3 regions of the Staphylococcus dromedarii genome follow, and region 3 is predicted to be linked to each of the others. Evidence: riboswitches for the same ligand, from Rfam matches in the RefSeq annotation. Region 3 holds a riboswitch; each other region holds the start of a gene.
What was found. Region 3 has a riboswitch for thiamine pyrophosphate ahead of MUA88_RS10515 (3-oxoacyl-ACP reductase). Riboswitches for the same ligand answer to the same signal wherever they lie in the genome.
Positions count from the first base shown of each region.

Region 1 (5,609 bases), 470 kb from region 3:
TTGTACATCTTCAAGGTCTTCCAATACATCAACAAGTTTTTCAAAATTCGCTAAATCATCACCTGATAATTCAACTTCCGATTGTGGTAACATCTCTAATTCAGCCACTTCAAAATCTTGAACACCTAAATCACGTAATGCTTTTTGTACAGATGCAAATTGATCAGGCTCTGCATATACAATAGTAAGACCACCTTCTTCAATCACATCACGCACATCAATATCTTGTTCCATCAATTGTTCTAACACAGTATCTGCATCATAACCTTCAAACGCAAATGTTGCTGTGTGATCAAACATATACGCAACAGATCCTGATACACCCATGTTACCGCCGTTTTTACCGAATGCAGCACGCACATCAGATGCTGTACGATTTACATTATTTGTTAAAGCATCCACAATTAACATTGAACCACTTGGACCAAAGCCCTCATAGCGTAAAGCGTCAAAGTTCTCATCGCCGCCACCTTTTGCTTTATCAATGGCTCTATCAATAATATGATTCGGTACAGAATAGGTTTTGGCACGCTCTAACACAAACTTTAATGCTTGGTTTGATTCTGGATCCGGTTCACCAGACTTGGCCGCTACATAAATTTCTTTACCAAATTTTGCATAGATACGGCTTGTATTTTTGTCCTTTTGTGCTTTTTTCTCCTTAATGTTATTCCATTTACGTCCCATTCTTCCATCTCGCTTTCAATTGCTTTTTAGACTACCCTTTATTATACATGGTATTTTTATTTGAAAGCAACATGTGTCAAATATCATCCTCTATAAATAAAGATTCACGTATCGTTTCAGCTACTCCAACACTTTCCGCACCATACACTAATAAACGCCCATCTTGATATAAGGTCATATCATATACATCCACCATTAATCGCTTCACATATGGGTTCTCCAACCCAACGCGCACATGTGACTTCAAAGGCGCATCAAAAATTTCTTGTGGAAGTCGAAATTGATATACACCCCCGCACAATTCACGTACTTGCCCGGAGTCTTTTTGTGTTAAATGGTGATATTGCTTTTGTCCACATACTAAGCAATCTGGTTCTTTCAATTCTGACACATCTACCGTACGCATCTTATGCGTATATACATCAATCGTCGTCATATGACTTGTTAATGATCCGTGCATAATATAATGAAAAACTTCTGCAACAATGAGGCTACATGCCATGTGTACTGCAGGAGGTAATACCCCATTAATTTCACAACGCTCCATTGTTTCTGGCATTTCTGGCATGATGCACTGCAAACAAGGTCCTTCATCATGAACAGGTAGTACACTCACTTGACTTCCTACTACTGCACCATATATATAAGGAATCTTCAATTTTCTCGTTGCTTCATTCAATAAATAGCGCATCTTAAATGTATCCATACCATCTAATACCATGTCGGGGTTGACTTGTTCTAACAGACTTAAAATGTTTTGTGCAGTTATTTCTTGATTATAGGTTACAACTTCCACTTCATGATTCATCGCATTTAAATGTTGCTTTAATGCTACTACTTTCGGAAGCATTGCTTCAGCATCTGCTGTTACATAACAACTTTGTCTGTGTAAATTAGACAGCGTCACAATATCTTTATCCACAATTGTTATTCGCCCTACACCACTGCGTACCAATTGTTCTGCCACACCACTGCCTAGTGCACCAACCCCCATGACAATCACATGAAGGTTTTGAAGTTTTCGTTGTCCTTCTTGACCAAAATGGGCATATTTTATCTGTCTATCATAACGTGTCATTATAAGAAGCCTAATCCTTCTGATGGGCTAGATTGTACTGCATTATATTTAATCGGAATACGTCCTGCCTCATAGCTTAAACGTCCTGCTTCAATTCCTTTTTTCATCGCTTCTGCCATCTTCACAGGATCTTTTGCGCGTGAAACTGCAGAGTTTAATAAAATAGCATCTGCACCAAGTTCCATTGCTTCTGCACAATCCTTTGCTGATCCGATACCTGCATCAACGATAACCGGCACTTTACTTTTTTCAATAATATAACGCAAATTAAGCGGGTTACTAATTCCTCTTCCTGTTCCGATTGGAGACGCTAACGGCATGATTGCATGCACACCTAACGCTTCTAAACGTTGGGCTAAAACAACATCATCTGAAATATATGGACAAACAATATAACCTTTTTCTAATAGAATTTCACATGCTTTATACGTTTCAAAAGGATCTGGCAATAAGGTATCGTCATCACCAATGACTTCTACTTTAATCATATCGCAGACACCTGCTTCATTTGCTAATTCAGCAATACGCACCGCTTCCTCTGCCGTTTTCGCCCCTGCTGTATTTGGAAAAGTAATAAATTGCTCTAAATCAACATTTGCGAGTGGATTTGGTAGTTCACGATCATATAAATGCATACGTCGTACTGCAAATGTTAATACCTCTGTTCCAGATGCAGCAATTGCTTCACTTTGAACCTGCTCATTATCAAATTTTCCCGTACCTAAAAATAATCTTGAGTTAAATTTTAAATTTCCAATATTAAACATTTTATCCGCCTCCTACAAATTCTAACAATTCTAAACGATCATCTGGTCGCACATAAGTCGATGCCCATTCTGAACGTTTCACAACCGTTTCATTATGTTCAACTGCCATGCGTTTTGCTTCAATACCAAAATGATCCAATACATCTTGGATCGTTGTGTCTGATTCAAATTGTTGTCGTTCACCATTCACTTGTATTTCAATCATGTCATTCCCTCCTTTTTCTGATGCCACTTCTGCACCATTTCTTCAAATACTGGAACTGATGTATCAAATGCACTACGAATACATGCTATCCCTACAAAATCTGAGTGAATTTCTTCTACAGTTTTAATATCTACGCCACCTATCGCAACAAGTGGCCAACTTCCTGATATCGCCAATTCTATTTCTTCATTTGTTCGTGGCGTCTTACCTTGCTTTGATGCGGAAGGAAACACATGACCATATATGCCAAAGTCTAAATGATGCGCCTTTGCTTCAATAATTGCTGAAATACTATGAACAGACATACTAATACGATATTCAGGACTCTCTGCTTTTAGTTGATATGCGATTGGGTCACCTTCTTTAAAATGCAATTGTCGAATCCCCATATCTTTGGCTAATTTAATGTCGGAATGAATGATGATTTTGGACTTAGGAAATTCTCTAAGTCGTAATAATGCTATCCATTCTGCTAAAGCTTTTTTGGACATGGGTGTCCTTAGTAACACGCCGTCAATTTGAGGTTCTATCATTGCTAAACGTTCAATATGTTTAGCTGTCAACACATCATAAGGTGTCACTGCAATAATCATGTAACGCCTCCTTTTTCAAATGCCACTTGTCCTGTATTGCAAAATAAAAAAGCTACTCTTCCACACAATAGTAGAAAAGCAGCTTCACAATTTATACGTAAGCAAAACCACTTTCCTACGCCAGTACTAACTGGATCAGGTTCAGGAATTTTGAAATACGTTTCAATCTCAGCCATCGTCTCTTATGGCACTTCCAGTGGATCATTTGATATTTAATTTTTAATCTTTCTAATGTCATGATATTAAAAAGTGCATCATAATTCAATATATTCTAAAAAGCATTTTAAAATTGTAGACCTTAAATATATTTAAAGATAATCTATATAAATTAAGATGTTATTATCTTCTCATTGTTTGGGCCAAGTTTAATGCATGACGAATAATACGGAATAAGTTTAAGAATAGGTTAAATCCCATCTCTCTTGGAGCAAAAGCACCACGCTTTAATCTGTTGAAATCATATAGCGTATATAGCAAGAAAAGTCCTAATCCTACTACTGAAATAACAGTATATAACATTGGAACGTGGAATATCCAAGCTACAATACTCATACAGATGAGCGCAATAAGTGTTACAAATAAATATTTCCCCATACCCGATGCATCACGAATGACAAAAAATCCAAGTATACCAAATACAACAAATCCTGTAACAGCCAATGACACAATCATTAAAAAGGTTTGACCACCTAGATTTGCTAATGAATACATGAATGTCGCATAAGAAAGCAATCCTGCTACAATTGTATAAATGTGTGAAATAATAGGCCCACTAAAACGTGCACGCTGCAAAACCATTGTGATTAAAATTAACATAGCGAGCCCAATAGACATCGGTTGGCGCCATTCTGCTGGTAGGTATTGGCCAAAATATACTGAAATACCAAATATTAACCAATAATACATGAAAAATAACCAAACTTGTCCATAGCGTTTATGATAAGACGATTGTTGTTTTGTACTTTCGTTCATAAAAATCTCCTTTATATTACACTAATGTGATTGAATGTAACATTTACTTTAACATATGTCTATTTTATCTCACAGCACTTTATTTATGAGTGAGGGATTAATAAACATTTTAAATTCATTACATGTTTGTAACATTTCACAAATTTAAAATAATGTTTGATATTATGTATAAGATGATAATTGTAGAAAAAATAAGATTCTTTTGAATACATAAGGAGGAAACACTTTGAAAAAATTTGCACTTGCATTAACCGTTACTTCTGGTGCTGCAGCAGTCCTTGCTCACCAAGATGCAGAAGCTTCTACACAACACGCCGTACAAGCTGGTGATTCTTTATGGGACGTAGCAGCACAATATGGCACAACAGTTGAAGCTATTAAACAAGCTAACGGGCTTACAAATAATATGATTTTCCCTGGTCAAACACTATCAATTAGTGCCACTTCAGGACAGTACACTACTCAAAACCAAAATACATCACAATATAATACATCAACATCCCCTGCCACATCTTCACAGTCGTCAAGCAATGGTCACACAGTTGTTGCAGGTGAATCTTTAGACATCATTGCAGCAAGATACGGTGTAACAGTTCAAGATTTGATGAATGCTAACGGTATGTCTGGCTACTTAATTCATCCAAATCAATCTTTACAAATTCCAAGTCAATCAAATACAAGCACTGCAACTGCTTCATACTCAAATGCAACAGCTGTAGGCTCCGGTAATGGAACAACAGTCGCACAAACAAGCACTGCGAATCAATCACCATCATTCAACCACCAAAACTTATACACTTGGGGACAATGCACATGGCATGTTTTCAATCGTCGTGCTGAAACTGGACAACCTATTAGCACATATTGGTGGAATGCAGATCATTGGGCAGGTGCTGCCTCAGCCGATGGTTATACAGTAAACAACGTGCCTCAAGCTGGTTCGATTATGCAAACAACTGAAGGCGCTGTAGGTCATGTTGCTTACGTTGAACGCGTTAATCCAGATAACAGTGTCTTAGTATCAGAAATGAACTACAATACAGCACCCGGTCAAGTAGGTTACCGTACTGTACCAGGTTCACTTTCAAATTCATATAATTATATTCATTAATATATAAAGAAGTTGGGATACCGATAGATAGCGTCCCAATTTCTTTTTTGGATAAACTGATTCAATTCTGAGAACATGTTAAACTTTTCCACTTTATTAAGTTAATCTTTCATGCTATATATACAAAAAAGGATTGAGACATTTTTATATGCCTCAATCCTTTTTATATTAGAAAAATAGGTTCAAAATGAGATAA
Region 1 is NZ_CP094718.1:385,304-390,912, reverse strand. Features, by position in the region: gene MUA88_RS01895 (YebC/PmpR family DNA-binding transcriptional regulator) at 1-687, opposite strand, end outside; gene MUA88_RS01890 (HesA/MoeB/ThiF family protein) at 764-1,765, opposite strand; gene MUA88_RS01885 (thiazole synthase) at 1,765-2,532, opposite strand; gene thiS (sulfur carrier protein ThiS) at 2,534-2,734, opposite strand; gene MUA88_RS01875 (thiamine phosphate synthase) at 2,734-3,330, opposite strand; TPP riboswitch at 3,426-3,535, opposite strand; gene MUA88_RS01870 (Bax inhibitor-1/YccA family protein) at 3,670-4,302, opposite strand; gene MUA88_RS01865 (LysM peptidoglycan-binding domain-containing protein) at 4,529-5,413, shown strand; gene MUA88_RS01860 (inorganic phosphate transporter) at 5,582-5,609, opposite strand, start outside.
Region 1: another riboswitch for thiamine pyrophosphate. It lies ahead of MUA88_RS01875 (thiamine phosphate synthase); the one in region 3 lies ahead of MUA88_RS10515 (3-oxoacyl-ACP reductase).

Region 2 (5,609 bases), 780 kb from region 3:
TTTCCTCTAAGCATAAATGTCACTGATGTCACAATGTATGCAATCGCAATGAGAAGTAGTAACAACAAACTGATCCACTCATAGACATACTGTGTTTGTGACAATTGCCAGTCACCTGATGCAAATAATGAGTTACGATTATTAAATTCAAGTAGTATGAAGAAAAATAAAATCACACCACATGCGATATTAACGTAAGCTCTCTTGAACCATTTTGGTCGTTTACGTAAGAAAGATGGAATATCATCTTCTTCAAGCTTCGTCCAACCAAACCATTTTTCTTTAATGTGATCTCTTTTCGTACGTATCTTTTCAATATTAATACTACGACGCGTACGGTGCGAAATATCATGCGTGAACTCAGATGTACGGTTTTGAATATCTTTAAACTGCACTTTAGACTGATCACTATATTGATATTTTTTGCTGCGTAAATATTGGCTGGCTGCCTCATCCAACTCTTCATGAAAGACAGGTAAAGAACGACGTAAAAACAAGAAGTTCCATATTGCCATTTGACCCAGTAGCCATAACACTAAAAAGAAAGTATTAATACTCAGCACATCAATGGGTGCTACTTCTCGTCCTTCAAGTCGTGAATATAACGCTAATTGTGTAAATACATAACTAATACCATATCCAAAAATCAACCACAAGTAGTGTTGCTTTCGGTGCAATGGATTAAGTTCATCTTTAAAAGTAATATAACCAATATGAATTAAAAATGGGAAAATAAAAATAAATGCTAAAATCCCATAGACTTGTGACATAAAAATTAATGTTAATACGAAGAAAATAATACCGATTAATAGGAAAAAGATCGATATGTCGTAATCAAATCGTGTTGTATTGGTTAAAACTCTTGCAATCACTAACATTAGAATCCCAAATGCCAGTATAATCAAACCACTCACTAATGGGAACTCTCCAATGTATTTACTCATTACACGGATAATCTCATGGAAAAAGGTCATGATAAAATCCCAAACATTATCAATACGAGATACATGATGTTTACCTGAGTTGAGTTGTTCAATAAGCGGTATATTTACGAAAATAATAATACTCAGCAATATTGCAAGCGCACCTATAATATAGGAATAAATCACTTCGGTGTACTTATTAAAAAAGGACATCCTCTCACCTCATAAATTATTATATATGAACAATTGTCTGATGTCTTTATAATTGATTAAATTCAGTCTCTAGTATGACTATAAATTTGTGATAGTCAAAATCATTTTAAATGTGTGTTAGTTAGATTAAACTCATCAACCGAATAATGAGAAAGTTGCTTTAGTCCTCCAATCATCCACATACTAAAAAAACTCCAAAAATCATGTTTAATAACCCATAGAACGGATATAGATAACTAACAATAAAATTAAAGGAGTGTTTTATCATGTCAGAAAAAGATTTAAAAAAAGCAGCTGAACAAGCTAAAGAAAAAGAAGAACAATTAAAAGATAAAGCTAATGAGGCAAAAGATGGTATCGATAAAACAAAAGACGATATCCAAAGCACGTTAGATTAATATTCTTATATCAAGTCAAGAGGCATTCATTCTCTTGACTTTTTGTTGTGAGACATGTACATTGTTTATATCAATTGAATACGCACGCACTAGGGGTGTGAGAACTGAGATGAGGAATATCCTCAAACCCTTTGTACCTGACCTAGGTGATACTAGCGGAGGAAAGTGTACGACGTTTATATTTAATATTTGCGGCAATGAGACGCACATTTATTTGAGTTGCTTACATAATAATAGTTATAGCCTCGTTCATAGATCGACGCATATCCCTACTCTAGGGGTGTGCGTTTTTATTTTTTAGGAGGTCCTTTACAATGAAAAAAGGCTTAACATTATCAGACATACTCGTGACAGTTCTAGTCTCTGTCATTTTCGGTGTGGTTTACAACATTTGGTGGGTAGTTACTAAAACGATTCAGCCATTAGGTTTACAAATTGACCAACTTTTATACGGTATGTGGTTCGCAGCAGCCGTTGTAGCATATCTTATCATTCCTAAAATGGGGATTGCATTACTTGCTGAGTTTGCAGCTGGTGCTGGTGAGACAATTATGATGGGTCGTTTTGATATTCCAACGATTGTCTATGCGCTTTTACAAGGTCTCGCTTGTGAGCTTGTTTTTGCAATCGTTCGCTATCGTTCACGCTCATTTATGATTGCACTTTTAGCAGGTTTATCAGCTGCACTCATTAGTTTACCAATTGACTGGTATTATGGTTATTTAGGTGAGGTTGCACAATGGAATCTTATCCTCTATATTGTCTTCCGTATCATTAGTGGTGTCGTACTTGCAGGTGCCTTTCCATATTATCTAGTCAAAGCACTTGATCAGACAGGTGTCACTAAGTTATTCAGACCAGCATCTAAAGACGACTATGATTCCTTATAAGGAGAGAACATACATTGCTTAAAGCAAAAAATCTACGCCTAAAATATCCAAGTGCAACCACTAAAATATTTGATGGTCTCGATATCGAAATCAAAGATAAAGAAAAAGTACTCTTACTTGGGCCATCTGGCTCTGGTAAAAGTACGCTACTCAATGTATTAAGTGGCATTGTACCTGATCTCATTGATTTACCAATGAAGTATGATGAATTGGAGGTAGCTTACCATGCAGGTGTCATCTTCCAAGATCCAGACTCTCAATTCTGTATGCCACAAGTGAACGAAGAACTCGCGTTCATACTAGAAAATCAACAAGTGCCTCAAGAAGAGATGGATGAACGTATTCATGATGCACTTAAAAAGGTACAGCTTGATGTCAATCCCAAACAATCTATTAATCAATTAAGTGGTGGCATGAAACAAAAACTAGCCATTGCTGGTACGTTATTAATGGAAGCAGACACTTTGTTCTTGGATGAACCAACTGCGATGTTAGATATCGAAGCAACTCAAAATCTGTGGGACTTACTCAAAGACTTATGGGCCGATCAAACGGTATTAATCGTAGAACATAAAGTGGCGCATGTTTGGGATTACGTTGATCGTGTTATTCTCATGGATCATCACGGTCGCATCATTCAACAAGGTACGCCAGACATGATATTAGCAAATTTTGAGGACGTATTAACGGAATATGGTGTATGGCATCCTCATGCATGGGACTCCGCGCCTCCTCCAACACATACTAAAGATACATCATCACAAAGTTTCCATTTTAAATACAAAGATGGTGCTATCCAACGTAGTAAAAAAATGCTCTATCATGTTCCTGAGCTTGAAGTTCATCCAGGTGAATGGTTAACAATCACTGGCAAAAATGGAACGGGCAAAACAACGTTATTCGAATCAATGATGCAATTGATTCCTTATCAAGGGAAAATGCAATGGAATCAACAGACATTAAAAAAAGTACGTGATGCTGCCAGTCATATATATTTGGTTTATCAAAATCCAGAACTCCAATTTATTCAAAACAGTGTTTACGATGAAATCTTTGTGAACTATGAATACATGGATCCGCAACATGCTGAGGAGCAAACGAAGGCAATGCTAGCACTACTTGATCTCGCGCATGTTTCGAAACAACATCCTTTCGAGCTTTCAATGGGACAAAAAAGACGCCTGAGTGTCGCAACTGCATTAAGTACCAATGCAGATGTCATCTTACTCGATGAACCTACATTTGGATTGGATAGTCATAATACGTTTAAATTAATTACACTATTCCAAGAGCGCGTTGCAAAAGGTCAAACGATTATCATGATTACACATGACCCACATATTATTGAACGCTACCCATCACGACATTTTGAAGTGTCAGATGGCATGTTGCATGAATTGGAGGTGCCATCACATGATTGAATCGTGGAAAACGCGTCATACTTTTATGGATAACGTCAATATTGTGACAAAGCTCTTCCTAGCTGTTGCTTTGTTCTTCTTCATTATTTTTGTTCATAACTTTGATGTCATGTTATATTTGGCACTTTTCATGCTTGTCTTTTTACTTTGTGTTGCAGGCACAAAATGGAAAGTCGTCGCTTCATTTGTAATGATGGCTACGTTCTTTGCACTGACTTCATCATTATTTATGATTTTTTATGGTAATGGGACCCACGTGTTATTAGAATTTGGCTTTGTCAAAATTAGTGTTGAAAGCTTAGTCAGAGGTTTACATCTTGCTCTAAGAACCATCGTCATCAGTTACTTCGGATTATCCATTGCGTTCACATCGCAAGTCATTATGATTTTCTACAGTCTTATGCAACATCTCAAAGTACCACCGAAAGTTGCTTATGCCTTTATGGCTGCATTTCGTATGATTCCGTTAATGATTGAATCTGTATTCCAATTACGCAATTCACTCAAAATGCGCTATCAAATGATTAGCAACAAAAACTATAGTGGTTTTAAAAGATTTAAACATCTCTTGATTCCTCTACTTAGTCAAAATATACGAAAAGCACACCGTCTTGCTGTGGCAATGGAAAAAAAAGGATTTCATGATGGGAAGCGTACCTACTACTATCATGTCCCATTCAGCTATCGTGACCTTTTACTAATCGTTATCATGCTAGGCATCATTACATTAGCATTTACCAGTGCAAGTTATCTACCGATTACAGGTATTTTAGATGCACGTTAGTCAATCATAATCTATCATTTGCGTTTTCACGATCTCGAGGATGTGAAAAGGCGTGATAAACAAGTAAGCATACCTTTCCCGTTTATCGTATGCTATCGAACATAAAAAGATGATTTGGAAACTTACCACTTCCAAATCATCTTTTTTGTATTATAATGCTTTGTTTGCAATATCTTTACGATAGAATAATGCATCACTCTTAACTTGTTCCACACGTCGATATGCCTCACGTTGTGCATCTGCAATTGTATCGCCTTCACCAATGGCTAAGATCACACGTCCGCCTGCATTGACATAAGATGTACCGTCATGTTTTAATCCACTCACAAAATAATGATCAATATCTGATTCAAAACCAGTGACCACATGCCCTTTTTCATAAGCATTTGGATATCCTTTCGAGGCTAACATCACGCCGACGACTGAATCTTCTTTCCAAGACATATTAATGGGTTCTCTTGCCTCTAGCTGTATGATATGTGCCATTAGATCACTTTCCATACGTGTCAGCAATACTTGGGCTTCTGGATCACCAAATCGTGCATTGAATTCAATCACTTTCGGTCCTTCTTCTGTTAAAATCGCACCGATATAAAGGAGACCAAAGAAGTGGTACCCTTCTTCTTGTAGCGCACGTGCAATGGGTTGCGCAATGCGCTCATTCGTGACATCTAATACATCTTGTCCAATATGTGGAACAGGACAATACGCACCCATACCTCCTGTGTTTGGCCCTTCATCATGATCATAGGCACGCTTGTGATCTTGCGCAATTGTATCAAATGGCACCGCATAATCTCCATTTACAAAAGTCATTAAAGAAAATTCTTCACCTTGTAAAAACTGTTCAAATACAACTTTACTATTCTCATCAGGATATAACGTTTCAACAGCATCTCTAGCTGCTTCACGGGTTTCAGCAATAATGACCCCTTTCCCTGCTGCAAGACCGTCTTTCTTTAATACGATAGGCAGCTCAC
Region 2 is NZ_CP094718.1:701,678-707,286, reverse strand. Features, by position in the region: gene auxA (lipoteichoic acid stability factor AuxA) at 1-1,136, opposite strand, end outside; gene graF (glycopeptide resistance-associated protein GraF) at 1,403-1,534, shown strand; TPP riboswitch at 1,616-1,715, shown strand; gene MUA88_RS03460 (ECF transporter S component) at 1,849-2,424, shown strand; gene MUA88_RS03455 (ABC transporter ATP-binding protein) at 2,439-3,845, shown strand; gene MUA88_RS03450 (energy-coupling factor transporter transmembrane component T family protein) at 3,838-4,629, shown strand; gene purD (phosphoribosylamine--glycine ligase) at 4,780-5,609, opposite strand, start outside.
Region 2: another riboswitch for thiamine pyrophosphate. It lies ahead of MUA88_RS03460 (ECF transporter S component); the one in region 3 lies ahead of MUA88_RS10515 (3-oxoacyl-ACP reductase).

Region 3 (5,609 bases):
ACGATGGGGTACATGCTTCCATTACTTCGGATATAATTTCATCCGTAAAAGGTTCACCATAGCGAAAATGTTGGGCTGCGACATTATAACAGCCTGGACAGTGAAAAGGGCAGCCCGATACATACAAGCTACAGCGAACCCCTTCTCCATCCACAAAACTATGCGTTTCTATTTTTGCGATATAACCAGACCCTTGAATGACTGATCCCAGCTTCATGACTTGGGCACCTTCATATGTTTGACACGTGCACAAATTTCTTTATGGCGTCCTTCAATCGTTGGGCGCTGTACCGGGTTTCCAAGGTAGCCACACGTTCTCTTCACAACATCCACTGTTTCGGGATTCTGATTGCCACAATTTGGGCAGCGATAACCCGTATCTGTCGTATCAAAGTCACCTTCAAAGCCACAGTCATAACAGTGATCAATTGGAATATTCGTTCCTAAATAGCTCACACGATCATATGAATAGTCCCATACCGCTTCCAACGCCTTTTTATTATGGTCCAACTTCGGATATTCACAATAATGGATATAACCGCCACTCGCATAATGCGGATAGTCTTGTTCAAAGTCCAATTTTTCAAAAGGCGTCACATCTTTACGCACATCATAATGGAAAGAATTTTGATAATAACCTTTTTCCGTTACATCTGGAATTGACCCAAATTTCTCGTGATCAATACGGCAAAAGCGATCGGTCAATGATTCACTCGGTGTACTGTAAATACTAAACCAAACGTCATGCTTTTCTGTCCAAACATGTTGATAGTCACGCATCGCCTTTAAAATATCAATTGTAAATGCTTTGGCCTCTGGATTCGTCTCCCAATCAGGTCCATAGAAAACAGTCGCCACTTCATAAAGTCCAATATACCCCATAGAAATCGTTGCACGTTGATGCTTAAAAAGCGTAAATACCTCATCCTGTTCTTCCAAACGATATTTAAATGCGCCATGCTTATATAATATTGGTGCATTATTCGGTTCTGCTTGTTTCACACGTTCAATACGAAATGCAAGCGCATCATGTAACACCGCCATGCGCTCATTAAAAATGGTCCAGAAACGGTCCTTGTCACCCTTCGATTCAAGCGCAATACGTGGTAAATTCAACGTGACAACCCCTAAGTTACAACGACCACTATTCTCATATTCTCCTTGTTCATTTTGCCAAGCGGGTAAGAATGATCGACATCCCATTGGCGCTTTAAAGTCCCCTAAAAGTTCAACCGTTTTATCATAATTCAAAATATCCGGATACATCCGTTTCATCGAACATTCTAACGCCAATTGTTTCACATCATAGTTTGGATCTGTTGGGGCAAAATTCACACCCTTTTTAATAGAAAAAACAAGTTTTGGGAAAATAGCTGTAATACGATCTTTTCCCAATCCTTTAATACGTGTTTGTAGGATCGCTTGTTGAATTTTTCGACTCATCTCATCCGTCCCTAATCCAAAACCAAATGTCACAAATGGCGTTTGCCCATTAGATGTATAAAGTGTGTTCACTTCATACTCCAGACTCTCAATCGCTTCAAAAATATCTTGTGTGACTTGTTCATCTACATAGCGCTCAACATCTTCTTCACGAACATATTTCTTCGCTGTCGCACGGTGTTTTCGTTCATTATGTATAGCATACACACCTAGTACCTCGTCAATACGGTCAATCGTACAGCCACCATATTGACTACTAGAGACGTTAGCAATAATTTGAACAAGTTGTGCAGCTGCTGTTTGAATGGATTTAGGTGATGTAACATGCGCATTTCCGATTTGAAAACCATTTTCCAACATGTCTTTCGCATCAATTAAGCAACAATTCGTAAGCGGTTGAAAAGGATGATAGTCCAGATCATGAAAGTGAATCTCTCCAGCTTGATGTGCCAAAGCAACATGTTGTGGTAATATGTGCGTTAACCCATAAGACTTCGATAAAACACCTGCTGTCAGGTCACGCATTGTCGCAAATGTTTGGCTATCTTTGTTCGCATTCTCATTCACAATTGTCGGATCTTTCGTCATCAATCCTTCAAGATCTTTTTCTAATTGATTCATCATTTCACTCCTCTTTCTATATATAGTGTCTATAAATTATGTTAGATACTATATATAGTATTTTCAACTCAAAACAAAGCCGTTAACTGATTTGTCATTTCTTTAAGAACGTTATGTGAACTTTGTGTTTTGAACAATTTTAACTTCTTTATGATGTGGGCGTGGGACAGAAATCTTTGTCACACATCTCATCATCTTTGCAGGGGTACTCAGCCTCGATTTGACCATAAGACAACTGTACCCTAGCCTGTCTTCACTTGACGATATACATCAGGTTCGATACATTGAAGTATATAAAAGAATCGCACTAGGGGTGTTCACGAACTGAGATGAGGGCGACCTCAAACCCTTTGTACCTGAACTAGGTCATACTAGCGTAGGAAAGTGTTAGCTAATTTAAGATAGGTATATAGAAGAGATGGCATTGGGGTAACCATACTCCATTTATAAAGAGTATGTACGTTAACGTATATTTTAATTCATCTTATAATCGCCATGCTTCTTTTTCAGTCACCAAATTCTACCCTCAAAATAATCACTACCTTTCATAAAATGTGAAGCGCAACTTTCCTTACTAGAGTTGCGTATTTTTTTATACATTTTAACCCTAAAAGGAGTGTTTTTTATGGCAAAAACTGCATTAATCACTGGAGCAAGTCGAGGTCTTGGCGCAACCATAGCACGTACCCTTGGCGCACAAGGATACAATGTCATTATTAACTATCATAAAAATCAGTCTGCAGCAGAGCAAGTTGCAAAGGATATTGGTGATAACCGCGCACTCGTTATTCAAGCTGATATTACAGAGCGTAAACAAGTAGATGAACTTGTTGCTAAAGGCACAGAGTACTTCGGGCAAATTGATGTAGTCATCAATAATGCATTAGTTAATTTTAAATTTGATCCAACAACACAAAAACCATTTCGGGAGTTAGATTGGTCAGACTATCAAGGGCAGATTGATGGCACATTGAAAGGGGCTTTTAACACAACACAAAGTGTCATTCCGCAAATGATTGAACGTCAAAACGGCACGATTATTAGCATCGGTACAAATTTATACCAAAATCCCGTAGTCCCTTATCATGAATATACAACCGCAAAAGCTGCGTTGATTGGCTTTACACGTAATATTTCAGCAGAACTTGGTCAGTACGGCATCAATGCCAATGTAGTGTCTGGTGGATTGTTGAAGACAACGGATGCAAGCGCAGTGACAACACCAGAAGTGTTTGACTTAATTACTCAAACAACGCCTTTACGCAAAGTAACAACACCTCAAGATGTGGCAAATATGGTTGCATTTCTTGCTTCCGAACAAGCACGTGGTATTACCGGCCAAAATATTACTGTTGATGGTGGACTTACAATGAATTAATACAGATACACAATCATTAGCGAAAGGAGACCTCTTTTACTCATGACAACAAAAGTCAAACAAATGAATATAGGTGTCTTAATTTATGGATGTGGTCATCATCAAGCTGCTTGGCGTATGCCAGATTCATCAATCAAACGACTCGGCGATAAACGCTACTATCAATCATTAGCACAACTTGCTGAACGCGGTTTACTTGATGCTGTCTTCTTTGCCGATAACCAATCTTTCCCTGCCAAAACAGATACAGCACTGCCAGCCTTTTGGTTTGATCCTATTGTCAATTTGACCGCAATATCACAAGTGACAGCACACATCGGCTTAGTCTCAACAATCTCAAGTACTTTTTCTAACCCATTCACAGCTGCTCGACAACTTCTGAGTTTAGATCATGTCACAGGTGGTCGTGTTGGTTGGAATCTTGTGACATCTATGACTGATTTAGAAGCTCAAAATCACAGTATATCTGCTTTACCTAATCATGAATCACGTTATGCTAAAGCAGATGAATTTGCCAAAGTGATGAATCAACTCTTCACATCTTGGCATACTAAAGCTTTCATCCACTCACGCGACGACAATCAAGTTATTCATTCAGATATGATTCAACCATTTCATCATCACGGCACGCACTTTAACGTGAAGGGACCTTCAACGACACCTGCTAGTCCACAAGGGAAACCAGTCGCCATGCAGGCAGGTGCTTCACCTCAAGGCATTGCATTAGCTACAAAATATGCAGAAGCCATTTATTCTGTATCTTGGAATATTCAACAAGCACGACAATTTCGCCAACGACTTGACAAACAACTTGCTAAAAATGGTGAAAAACGTCATATCAAAATCTTTCCAGGTCTTGTGACATATGTTGCGAAAACACGCGAAGAAGCAATGGCCAAAAAACACGCTTTAGACCACGCATTACCTATTGAGACAGCTTTGGAACAGCTTAGCTCCTTCGTCCAACAAGATTGTTTTGCATGGGATATTGATGATAAAGTGCCTGAGTTACCACCGATTGAAGATTTCACGGGACCTATTGGGCGATACGAAACCATCCTGACAATTATCAGAGACAAAGATCCAACAGTGCGTGAATTACTCGGCTATCTAAATGCAGGAGGTGGCCATCTTACACTTATTGGAACACCTGAAGATATTGTGGATACAATGGCACAATGGTTTGATGAAGGTGTGGCAGATGGTTTTAATTTGATGCCACCTACACTTCCTCATAGTCTTGAAGATTTTATTGAACTTGTAGTACCCGAACTACAACGTCGCGGTCTTTATCGTGAAAGGTACACGAGTCAAACATTCCGTGGACATTTAAACCTTTAAATATTAAAATAACGCACCCCTAAAATCGAGATTGTAAACATCACTTTTAGGGGTGCATATCATATTAAAAATCTTCATTTTTGCATTTTAGTATAAATCAAAATACATCAGAAAAGACTCATTTATAGATTCATTGCTATTTATTCCCAAACCTCAATACACGGTCCTTCATCTCAGTAAAAATAATCCTGCATAAATAAAAAATATTTTATTGCTGAGTCTCACTAAGTACAAAATAAGCATGATCAACATTGTAATAAACAACGCAGATTTATATTTTTTCTTTTCTTCCTTCTGTTCCTCTTCACCATTTTCCAAATAGGCTAATAACTCCGCTTCAATCTCTTTATTAATATCTTCATGTTCATTAGAGACAACATCTGTTTTTTTCACTTCATCTTGCATATCAATGATCTCCCTATCCTTCTTTCTTAAACACATGTTGGTATTGAATATATCCTGACAAATAATGTTGAATATCATCAATTCTTACGCGATAACCATGGTGTTTGATGAAAAAGCTATTCACAATGCGACTCGGCTTTTTAAAATACATTGCAATTTCAGGATAGAAAAAGCCCGTACGCTCATAATCGGCACGTGTGTGAATCTTGTCTATGAATTTTGTTTCATCCAATAATTCATCAACTAAATATTGATACCCTGATGTTTTCGCCTTTTCTACAAGATGATAGGTTGCCATTAACATCTCTAAAAATGTTGGGAATGTCGTCTCTCGTTGTTTCATATAATCCAAATGTGAGCTGACGTTTTGGATACCAAATCTAAAATATTTCTCTTCCGGTACAATTTGAACCAATTCATT
Region 3 is NZ_CP094718.1:2,113,105-2,118,713, forward strand. Features, by position in the region: gene nrdG (anaerobic ribonucleoside-triphosphate reductase activating protein) at 1-217, opposite strand, end outside; gene nrdD (anaerobic ribonucleoside-triphosphate reductase) at 214-2,064, opposite strand; TPP riboswitch at 2,364-2,464, shown strand; gene MUA88_RS10515 (3-oxoacyl-ACP reductase) at 2,690-3,442, shown strand; gene MUA88_RS10520 (LLM class flavin-dependent oxidoreductase) at 3,485-4,783, shown strand; gene MUA88_RS10525 (hypothetical protein) at 4,952-5,188, opposite strand; gene MUA88_RS10530 (poly(glycerol-phosphate) alpha-glucosyltransferase) at 5,202-5,609, opposite strand, start outside.